2 regions of the Pseudomonas sp. L7 genome follow, and region 1 is predicted to be linked to the other one. Evidence: riboswitches for the same ligand, from Rfam matches in the RefSeq annotation. Region 1 holds a riboswitch; the other holds the start of a gene.
The links. A riboswitch is a leader RNA that binds a small molecule or an ion and turns the genes downstream of it on or off. The one in region 1 is predicted to bind cobalamin.
Positions count from the first base shown of each region.

Region 2: linked by a shared signal. The riboswitch ahead of ACK3BK_RS12140 (ABC transporter ATP-binding protein) and the one ahead of cobW (cobalamin biosynthesis protein CobW) in region 1 are both predicted to bind cobalamin.

Region 1 covers NZ_CP176784.1:2,328,651-2,333,005, reverse strand. Annotated here, with positions in the region: gene cobN (cobaltochelatase subunit CobN) at 1-1,386, opposite strand, end outside; gene cobW (cobalamin biosynthesis protein CobW) at 1,390-2,457, opposite strand; cobalamin riboswitch at 2,556-2,754, opposite strand; gene ACK3BK_RS10550 (LysR substrate-binding domain-containing protein) at 2,800-3,681, opposite strand; gene ACK3BK_RS10545 (ankyrin repeat domain-containing protein) at 3,845-4,355, shown strand, end outside.
Region 2 covers NZ_CP176784.1:2,699,194-2,703,548, reverse strand. Annotated here, with positions in the region: gene paaZ (phenylacetic acid degradation bifunctional protein PaaZ) at 1-1,643, shown strand, start outside; cobalamin riboswitch at 1,733-1,939, shown strand; gene ACK3BK_RS12140 (ABC transporter ATP-binding protein) at 2,051-2,827, shown strand; gene ACK3BK_RS12135 (ABC transporter substrate-binding protein) at 2,824-3,792, shown strand; gene ACK3BK_RS12130 (FecCD family ABC transporter permease) at 3,792-4,355, shown strand, end outside.

The DNA of each region.
Region 1 (4,355 bases):
GAAGGCCGCGAGGTAGTCGTCCAGAGACAGGCTCTGGGCACAGGGGCGCTGGTCGAGGTGATCCAGGTCGTTGGTCACGCCGCCGAGCAGTTCGTGAATCAGCGCCGTGCCCGTCTGCGGCAAGCCAGCAACCGGATAACCCTCGGCCTGCAGGGCATGCAGGATGTTCAGCGCGGCGCCAGGCGTGTCGAGCCCCACGCCATTGCCGATACGCCCGTCGCGGGTCGGATAGTTGGCCAGCACCAGCGCCACGCGCTTCTGGGCATTGGGTAGTCGCGCCAGCTCGACCCAGCGCCGTGCCAGCTCGGCGACGAAATCCATGCGTTCGGGGTGGGCCTTGTAGCAGACCACATCGGACTGGCTGCGCTCGCTGCGCCAGGCCAGGTCCTTGAAGCTGACCGGCCGGGTGATGATGCGCCCGTCCAGCTCCGGCAAGGCGATGTGCATGGCCAGGTCGCGCGCACCCAAGCCCTGCTCGCTGGCTTCCCAGCCGGGCTGGTTGTCCTGGGCGCAGATCGCCTGCAACACCGGCACGTCGCGGCGCAGCGGACGCAGGTTGGGCCGCTCGGGGCTGGACAAGGCAAAGCCTGTGGTGTTGATGACCACTTCGGCGCCGACCTCGTCGAGCCAGGCCTCTACCTGTTCGAGACAGGCCGCCTCCTTGAGACTGGCGACTGCGATCGGCAACGGGTTCAGCCCGGCGGCCTGCAAGCGCTGGCAAAACACATCGATGAACCCGGTGTTGGCGGCCTGCAGGTGCGAGCGGTAGAACAGGATCGGCGCCACCGGATGCTCCGGGTGCCACTCGGGGAACCAGTCTTCAAGCCCTGCACTGGGCTTGCCGGGGTGGTAGACCGTGGTGCGCGGCAGCGGCTGGGGTTCGTCCCAGGCATAGTCGCGCCCCAGCCACTGGCTGGCCAGGCAATTGAACAGGTTGGCCGCATTGGCCTTGCCGCCCTGGCGCAGGTAGTGCCAGAGCCGCTCGGCCTGTTCGGCCGGCACCGTGCCCAACTGTGTCAGCTCCGGGTCGGGGCGGTCATCGCCGGGCACCAGGATCAAGTGCACGCCACGCGCGGCGAGTTCGACCAACTGCTCGACGCCATAGCGCCAGTAGCCGACACCGCCGTGCAGCGATACCAGGATCACCTTGGCATGGCGCAACACCTCATCGATGTACAGGTCGACGGAGGCGTGGTTCTGCACCTGCATGGGGTTGGCCAGGCGCAGGCTGGGGAAATCGTCCGGCAACTGCTCGGCGGTTTCGGCGAGCAGTGCCAGGTGAGAGTCACCGCTGCAGAGAATCACCAGCTCGGCGGGTGTCTGGCCGAGGTCGGCAATGCTGTCGTCCGGCACGAAGCCGCCGGGCTGGGTCCGCAGCAGGTGCATGGATCAGGCGCCCAGGGCCTGGCGCAGGCGCGCTTCCAACTGTGCCGCGTCAAGGTCCTGGCCGATCAGCACCAGGCGGGTGATGCGCGGCTCGTCGCTGCGCCAGGCGCGGTCGAAGTGCTTGTCGAAGCGCGTGCCCACACCTTGGATCAACAGGCGCATCGGCTTGCCGGGGATCGCGGCAAAGCCTTTGGCGCGCAGGATGCCGAACTCGGTGACCAGTTGCGTCAGGGCATCGAGCAGCAGGCTTTCGTCCGCTTCAGGCAGGTCGATGGAGATGGAGTCGAAGGCGTCATGATCGTGATCGTCATGATCGTCGCCGTCGTGGTGCGAATCGTGGTGGGTGCGACGACCATCGATGTGCACTTCGGACTCGGCACCCACGCCCAGCAACACATCCAGCGGCAGGCGACCGCTGCTGGCCTCGATCACCTTGACGGCAGGCGGCAGCTCCTCGGCGACTTCGGCGCGGACTTTGGCCAGGCCCTCGGCGTCGATCAGGTCAGCCTTGTTCAGCACCACCAGGTCGGCACTGGCCAGTTGGTCGGCGAACAGCTCATGCAGCGGGGATTCGTGGTCCAGGTTGGGGTCGAGCTTGCGCTGCGCGTCGACCTGGTCCGGGTAGGCGGCGAAGGTGCCGGCGGCCACGGCCGGGCTGTCGACGACGGTGATCACCGCATCGACGGTGCAGGCATTGCGGATTTCCGGCCACTGGAAGGCTTGCACCAGCGGTTTGGGCAGGGCCAGGCCGCTGGTCTCGATGAGAATGTGGTCCAGGTCGCCACGGCGAGCGACCAGCTCGCGCATCACCGGGAAGAACTCTTCCTGCACGGTGCAGCACAGGCAGCCGTTGGCCAGTTCATAGACGCGGCCGTTGGCCTCTTCCTCGGTGCAGCCGATGCTGCACTGCTTGAGGATTTCGCCGTCGATACCCAGCTCGCCAAACTCGTTGACGATGACCGCGATGCGTCGCCCCTGGGCGTTGTCGAGCATGTGGCGCAGCAAGGTGGTCTTGCCCGAGCCGAGGAAGCCGGTGACGATGGTGACGGGAAGTTTGGCCAGTGTTTTCATGTGGCGATGCCCTTGGCAGCAATGGTGCGGGCATGCGGGACGAAAGCCACGACCGACCGGCCGGGCTCGCTCGCCACCGGATCACCCCGCCCGGTTGAAAGTCGAATACGTTGCGAGGCAGGTCTCCTGGCTTGCACTGCACGACCTCCAGCCGTCAGGACGACGCCTTCCCGCGCGCGGGCGCAGTGGCTGTGTCGACCCTGTTCAGTGCTTACAGTTGCGGGGGCAGCCGCGGCTTGTACCGCGTTCCCGTCTTAGCTCCGGCAGCGCCGGAGAACCTCGAAGCGGCAAGGCTACGCAGTGGTGCGCAGGTGGTCAACCGTCTGACGCTGATCGGAGCCTTCAGATGCCACCCCCGGCCAGCAGCTCGGTCAGCACCTGCGCCAGGGCCTTGACCATCACATCGGCCGTTGGCCGGTGGACGATGACGATCTCGTAGCTGTCCACCTCCGGCAAACCTTGCGCCGCCCCAAGTACTCGGTGCTCGGCGGTGGCCGCGCGCGGCGGCAGCAAGCTCACGCCCATGCCGTCGGCCACCGCGGCCTGGATACCGGACAAGCTGGAGCTGGTGAAGCTGATGCGCCAGCGCCGGCCCATGCCTTCGATGGCATGGATCATGTCTTCGCGGTACAGCCCGCGCGGTGGAAAGGTGACCAAGGGCACCGGGTCAAGCTCGAAGGCCGGCATGCGCACGCTGTCGATCCATTGCAGGCGCTCGGGCCAGCAGGACACCCCCTCGCGGCTGTTGCGCCGCTGCTTGAGCAGCACCAGATCGAGTTCACCATTGTCGTAGGCCTGGCTCAGGTCGCGGCACAGGCCGCTGGTGACTTCCAGCTTGACCTGCGGGTGCAGGCGGCTGAACGCCGACAACGCATTGGTGGTTCGCCCGCCGACGAAATCTTCGGGCACGCCAAGACGCACGGTGACGCCAACCATGGCCCCGGCCAGGGCTTCGAGCATCTGGTCGTTCAGCGCCAGCATGTGCCTGGCATAGCCAAGCAGCGTCTGCCCGGCGTCGGTGGGCAGCACGTCGCGGTTGCCACGCACCAGCAGGCGATGGCCGACCATCTCCTCGAGGCGCCGTACCTTCTGGCTGATGGTCGACTGGGTCGAATGCAGACGGGCCGCAGCCGTGGTGAAGCTGCCGCAATCGGCGACCACGACGATGGCGCGCAACAGGTCGAGATCGAACAGAGCCCTATTCGGTTTTACGCTGATGGACATGAGGGTATTCGGTTTTCAAATGATGACGCTGACTTCTAGCATGGCCCTTCGAGGCGGGCAACGTTGATGTATTCGGAAATCCACTACAGCTCATCCAGATAATTCGTTTCAGTTGCCTGCAACTTTTTCCCTAGGATGAGGCTTTGCCTCAGGAGCCCTACGCATGCGCCACACCCTCGCTGCCTGCCTGCTGGCCTTCACCTGCCTTGCCGCCCACGCCGAGACCACGTCAATGGATACCCGCCTGCTTTATGCCGCCCAGCGCGGCGATGCACCTGCCATCCGTCGCCTGCTCAAGGAACCGGTGGCGCTCGACAGCCGCGATGGCCAAGGGCGCACACCTCTGCTGGCCGCGACCCACGGCAACCACATCGACGCGGCCAAGGTGCTGATCGAGGCCGGCGCCGATGTGAACGCCAAGGACAACATCCACGACAGCCCCTACCTGTATGCCGGCGCTCGCGGCCTGAACGAGATCCTGCGCCTGACCCTGGCGCACGGCGCCGACCTCGCCAGCACCAACCGCTACGGCGGCACGGCGCTGATTCCGGCGGCGGAGCGTGGCCATGTGGAAACGGTGCAGATGCTGATCGATGCTGGCGTGGACGTGAACCACCTCAACCGGCTGCACTGGACCGCCTTGCTCGAGGCGGTGATCCTTGGCGACGGCGGTC
Region 2 (4,355 bases), 370 kb from region 1:
AAGGGCGTTTCGCCGGCAGCCATATCCTGGTGCCACGGGCAGGCGTGGCGGTGCACATCAACGCCTTCAACTTCCCGATCTGGGGCATGCTGGAGAAGTTCGCGCCGACCTTCCTCGCCGGCATGCCGTGCATCGTCAAGCCCGCGACGTCCACCAGCTACCTGACCGAAGCCGTGGTGCGCCTGATCGACGAATCCGGCCTGCTGCCACCCGGCAGCCTGCAACTGGTGATCGGCAGCACCGGCGACTTGCTCGAACGCCTGCAGGGCCAGGACCTGGTGACCTTCACCGGCTCCGCCGACACCGCCGCCAAGCTGCGCATGACGCCGAACCTGGTGCGCAACTCGGTGCCCTTCACGGCTGAAGCCGACTCGCTGAACTGCGCCATCCTCGGGCCGGATGTAACCCCGGACGACGAGGAGTTCGACCTGTACATCAAAGAGGTGGTGCGCGAGATGACCACCAAGGCAGGCCAGAAGTGCACGGCCATTCGCCGCGCCATCGTGCCGGCCAGGCACCTGGATGCCGTCGCCACCCGCCTGCGCGAACGCCTGGCCAAGGTGGTGGTGGGCGATCCGGCGGTCGAAGGCGTACGCATGGGCGCGCTGGCCTCCCACGACCAGCAGCGTGATGTCGGCGAGCGCGTGCGCAGCCTGCTGCAAAGCTGCGACCAACTGTTCGGCGCCAGCGACGGTTTTTCGCCGGTAGGCGAAGGCGTGGCCGAAGGTGCGTTCTTCGCCCCGACCCTGCTGCACGCACGCGACCCGCACGCCGAGGGCGGCGCCCACGATATCGAGGCGTTCGGCCCGGTCAGCACCCTGATGGCCTACGACGACCTGGACGAAGCCCTGGCCCTGGCCGCACGAGGCAAGGGCAGCCTGGTGGCGACCCTGGTGACCCGCGACCGCGCCATCGCCGCCAAGGCCATTCCCGCGGCCGCCGCCTGGCACGGCCGTCTGCTGGTGCTCGACCGCGAGGCTGCGCCGGAGTCCACCGGGCACGGCTCGCCGCTGCCACAGCTCAAGCACGGCGGCCCCGGGCGTGCCGGGGGCGGCGAAGAGCTCGGCGGCCTGCGGGCGGTCAAGCACTACCTGCAGCGCGCCGCGATCCAGGGTTCGCCGAGCATGCTGGCGGCGGTCACTGGCGAGCACGTGCGTGGCGCTGAAGTGATCGAGACCGAGGTGCACCCGTTCCGTCGCTACTTCGATGATCTGCGCATCGGCGAGTCGCTGCTGACCCACCGACGTACCGTCACCGAGGCGGACCTGGTGAACTTCGGCTGCCTGTCGGGCGACCACTTCTACATGCATTTCGACGAGATCGCCGCCAAGCAGTCGCAGTTCGGCAAGCGCATCGCCCATGGCTACTTCGTGCTGTCAGCGGCGGCCGGACTATTCGTGTCGCCGGGTGAAGGGCCGGTACTGGCCAACTACGGGCTGGACACCCTGCGCTTTATCAACCCGGTGGGGATCGGTGACACGATCCAGGCGCGCCTGACCTGCAAGCGCAAGATCGACCAGGGCAAGACCAGCCCGTTGGGGCAGCCGCAAGGGGTGGTGGCCTGGGATGTGGAGGTGACCAACCAGCTCGGTGAACTGGTGGCCAGTTACGACATCCTGACGCTGGTGCTCAAGCGCGGCTGAGCATTGAAGGCTTGAAGGTGTCGGCCCTGTCGCGGGAGCGGGCGTGCCCCGCAACAGGGCTGGTTGACTCCCCATCCCATAAATGCTCAGATGCGCCCCTTGTTTCAGGTGTCCCCTGCCGCCGAGCCGGGGATTAAACGGGAAGCCGGTGCCTCGCCCCTGCGAGCAGTCCGGCGCTGCCCCCGCAACGGTAAGCGAGCGATGCATTCGATACACCACTGTGCCAACGGCATGGGAAGGTGAATGCCTCATGCCCCTCGCAAGCCCGGAGACCGGCCTGTCACAGCAGTTGGCAACTCCCGCGGTGGGCGGGCGCAGGCCGGTTCTCGCGGCGGCCGCGCGCCCGCGACAGCTGCGCGCACCTCCACCGTTCGGGTATCACTCACCCTGCGACGGTTGGTTCATCCATGTCATGCCCTACCCTGCACATCCAAGGCCTGCACTGGTCGCCGCACAGCGGTGGACAGCCGCTGCTGGAGGGTATCGACCTGCAGATCGGCGCCGGTGAATTCGTCGGGCTGATCGGCCCCAACGGCAGTGGCAAGACCAGCCTGCTGCGCTGCGCCTACCGCTTCAATCGCCCCAGCGTCGGTCAGGTGCACCTCGATGGCGAGGATATCTGGCAGCGCAACCCACGCTGGGTCGCCCAGCGCATCGCGGTGATGCTGCAGGAGTTCCCCGAAGACTTCGGCCTGAACGTGCGTGACGTCGTTGCCATGGGCCGCACCCCGCATCTGGGCTGGTTCGAGGGCGACGGCGAGCCGAGCCTGATCGACGACACCCTCGCCAGGCTCGACCTGCTGCCGCGCGCCCTCGACGCCTTCGTCTGCCTGTCGGGCGGCGAAAAGCAGCGCGTGCTGCTGGCGCGGGCACTGGTCCAGCAACCTCGGCTGCTGATCCTCGACGAGCCGACCAACCACCTCGACCCACGCTTCCAGCTGGCCCTGTTGCAGCAACTGCGCAGCACCGGCCTGAGCCTGCTGGCCAGCTTCCACGATCTGAACCTGGCCGCCGCCTTCTGCGATCGGCTGTACGTGATCGATGCCGGGCGCATCGTCGCCCACGGCACGCCAGAACACGTGCTCACCGAGCAGTGCCTGGCCGAGGTGTTCGGCGTACAGGCCCTGGTCGATCGCCACCCGCTGGCCTCCCATCCACGCATTACCTGGATCAGCCCTGCATGAAATCGCTGCTCACCAGCCTGGCCCTGCTGGCCGCCCTGCCCCTGGCCGCCGAGGCCGACAACTATCCACTGACCGTGCGCAGTTGCGAGCGCGACGTCACCTTCACCCATGCGCCGCAGCATGCCGTCAGCCATGACATCAATCTCACCGGCATGCTCCTGGCCCTCGGGCTGCGCGACCACATGGCCGGCTACAGCGGCATCAGCGGCTGGAAAACCCTCGACCCAAGCCTGCGCGAAGCACTTGACGGGCTGCCAGAGCTGGCGCCGCGCTACGTGTCGGTGGAAAACCTGCTCGATGCCAACGCCGACTTCTTCCTCGCCGGCTGGAGCTACGGCATGCGCATCGGCGGGCCGGTCACCCCACAGACCCTCGCGCCCTTCGACATCCCGGTGTATGAACTGAGCGAGTCGTGCTCCTGGATCATGCCCCAGCGCCAGGCCAGCCTCGAAGACCTCTACCGCGACCTGGACAACCTTGGCCGGATCTTCGATGTGCGCGAGCGCGCCACTGCGCTGGTTGGCCAGTTGCGCCAACGCGTCGAGCGCGTTGCGGCGCAGATGGCCGAGATCAAGCAACGGCCGCGCGTATTCCTTTATGACAGTGGTGAAGACCGCCCCACCACTTCCGGGCGCCTGGGGATGCCGCAGGCGCTGATCACCACGGCGGGAGGCGATAACGTCATGAGCGATGTGGCCGCCAGCTGGACCCAGGTGAACTGGGAGAGCGTGGTGGAACGCGATCCGCAGGTGATCGTGATCGTCGACTACGGGCCCACCAGTTGGCAGCACAAACGCGACTTCCTCCTGCACCACCCGGCGCTGGGCAGTGTCGAGGCGATCCGCAAGCAGCGCTTCGTGGTGCTGTCGTACCTGGAGGTGACACCGTCGGTGGAGAACGCCCAGGCCATCGAGACCCTGGCCACGGCCCTGCATCCGCAGCGCTTCGCCGAGGCCCGCCGCTGATGCCGATTCGCAGCCCTGCGGGCTATCGCCTGCTGATCGTTTCGCTGCTGCTGGCCTTGCTGCTGTCGTGCCTGCTGTCGCTGGGGTTCGGCTCGGCGCAGGTCGCATTGGGCAAAGTGGTCGGCATTGTCCTGCAGCAGGTGGGGCTGGGGGAAAACGGCGACTGGAGCCGCGGCCAGGCGCAGATCGTCTGGCAGATCCGCGCACCGCGCGTGTTGCTGGGGACGCTGGTCGGCGCAGGGTTGGCAATGGTCGGCGGCGCCCTGCAGGCGGTGACCCGCAATCCCCTGGCCGATCCGCACCTGCTGGGTGTCAGCTCCGGGGCGGTGTTCGGCGCAGTGCTGGTGGTGCTGTTTCTCGGCCCGTTCGCCGGGGCCTTCAGCCTGCCCTTGGCAGCGTTCATCGGCGCGTTGGGCAGTATGTTGCTGGTGCTCGGCGTGGCCAGCCGCGGTGGGCGCCTGGAGAGCGATCGCCTGCTGCTGGCCGGGGTAGCGGTGTCGTTCGTGGTAATGGCCGCCGCCAACCTGCTGCTCTACACCGGCGACCCGCATGCCGCCGCTTCG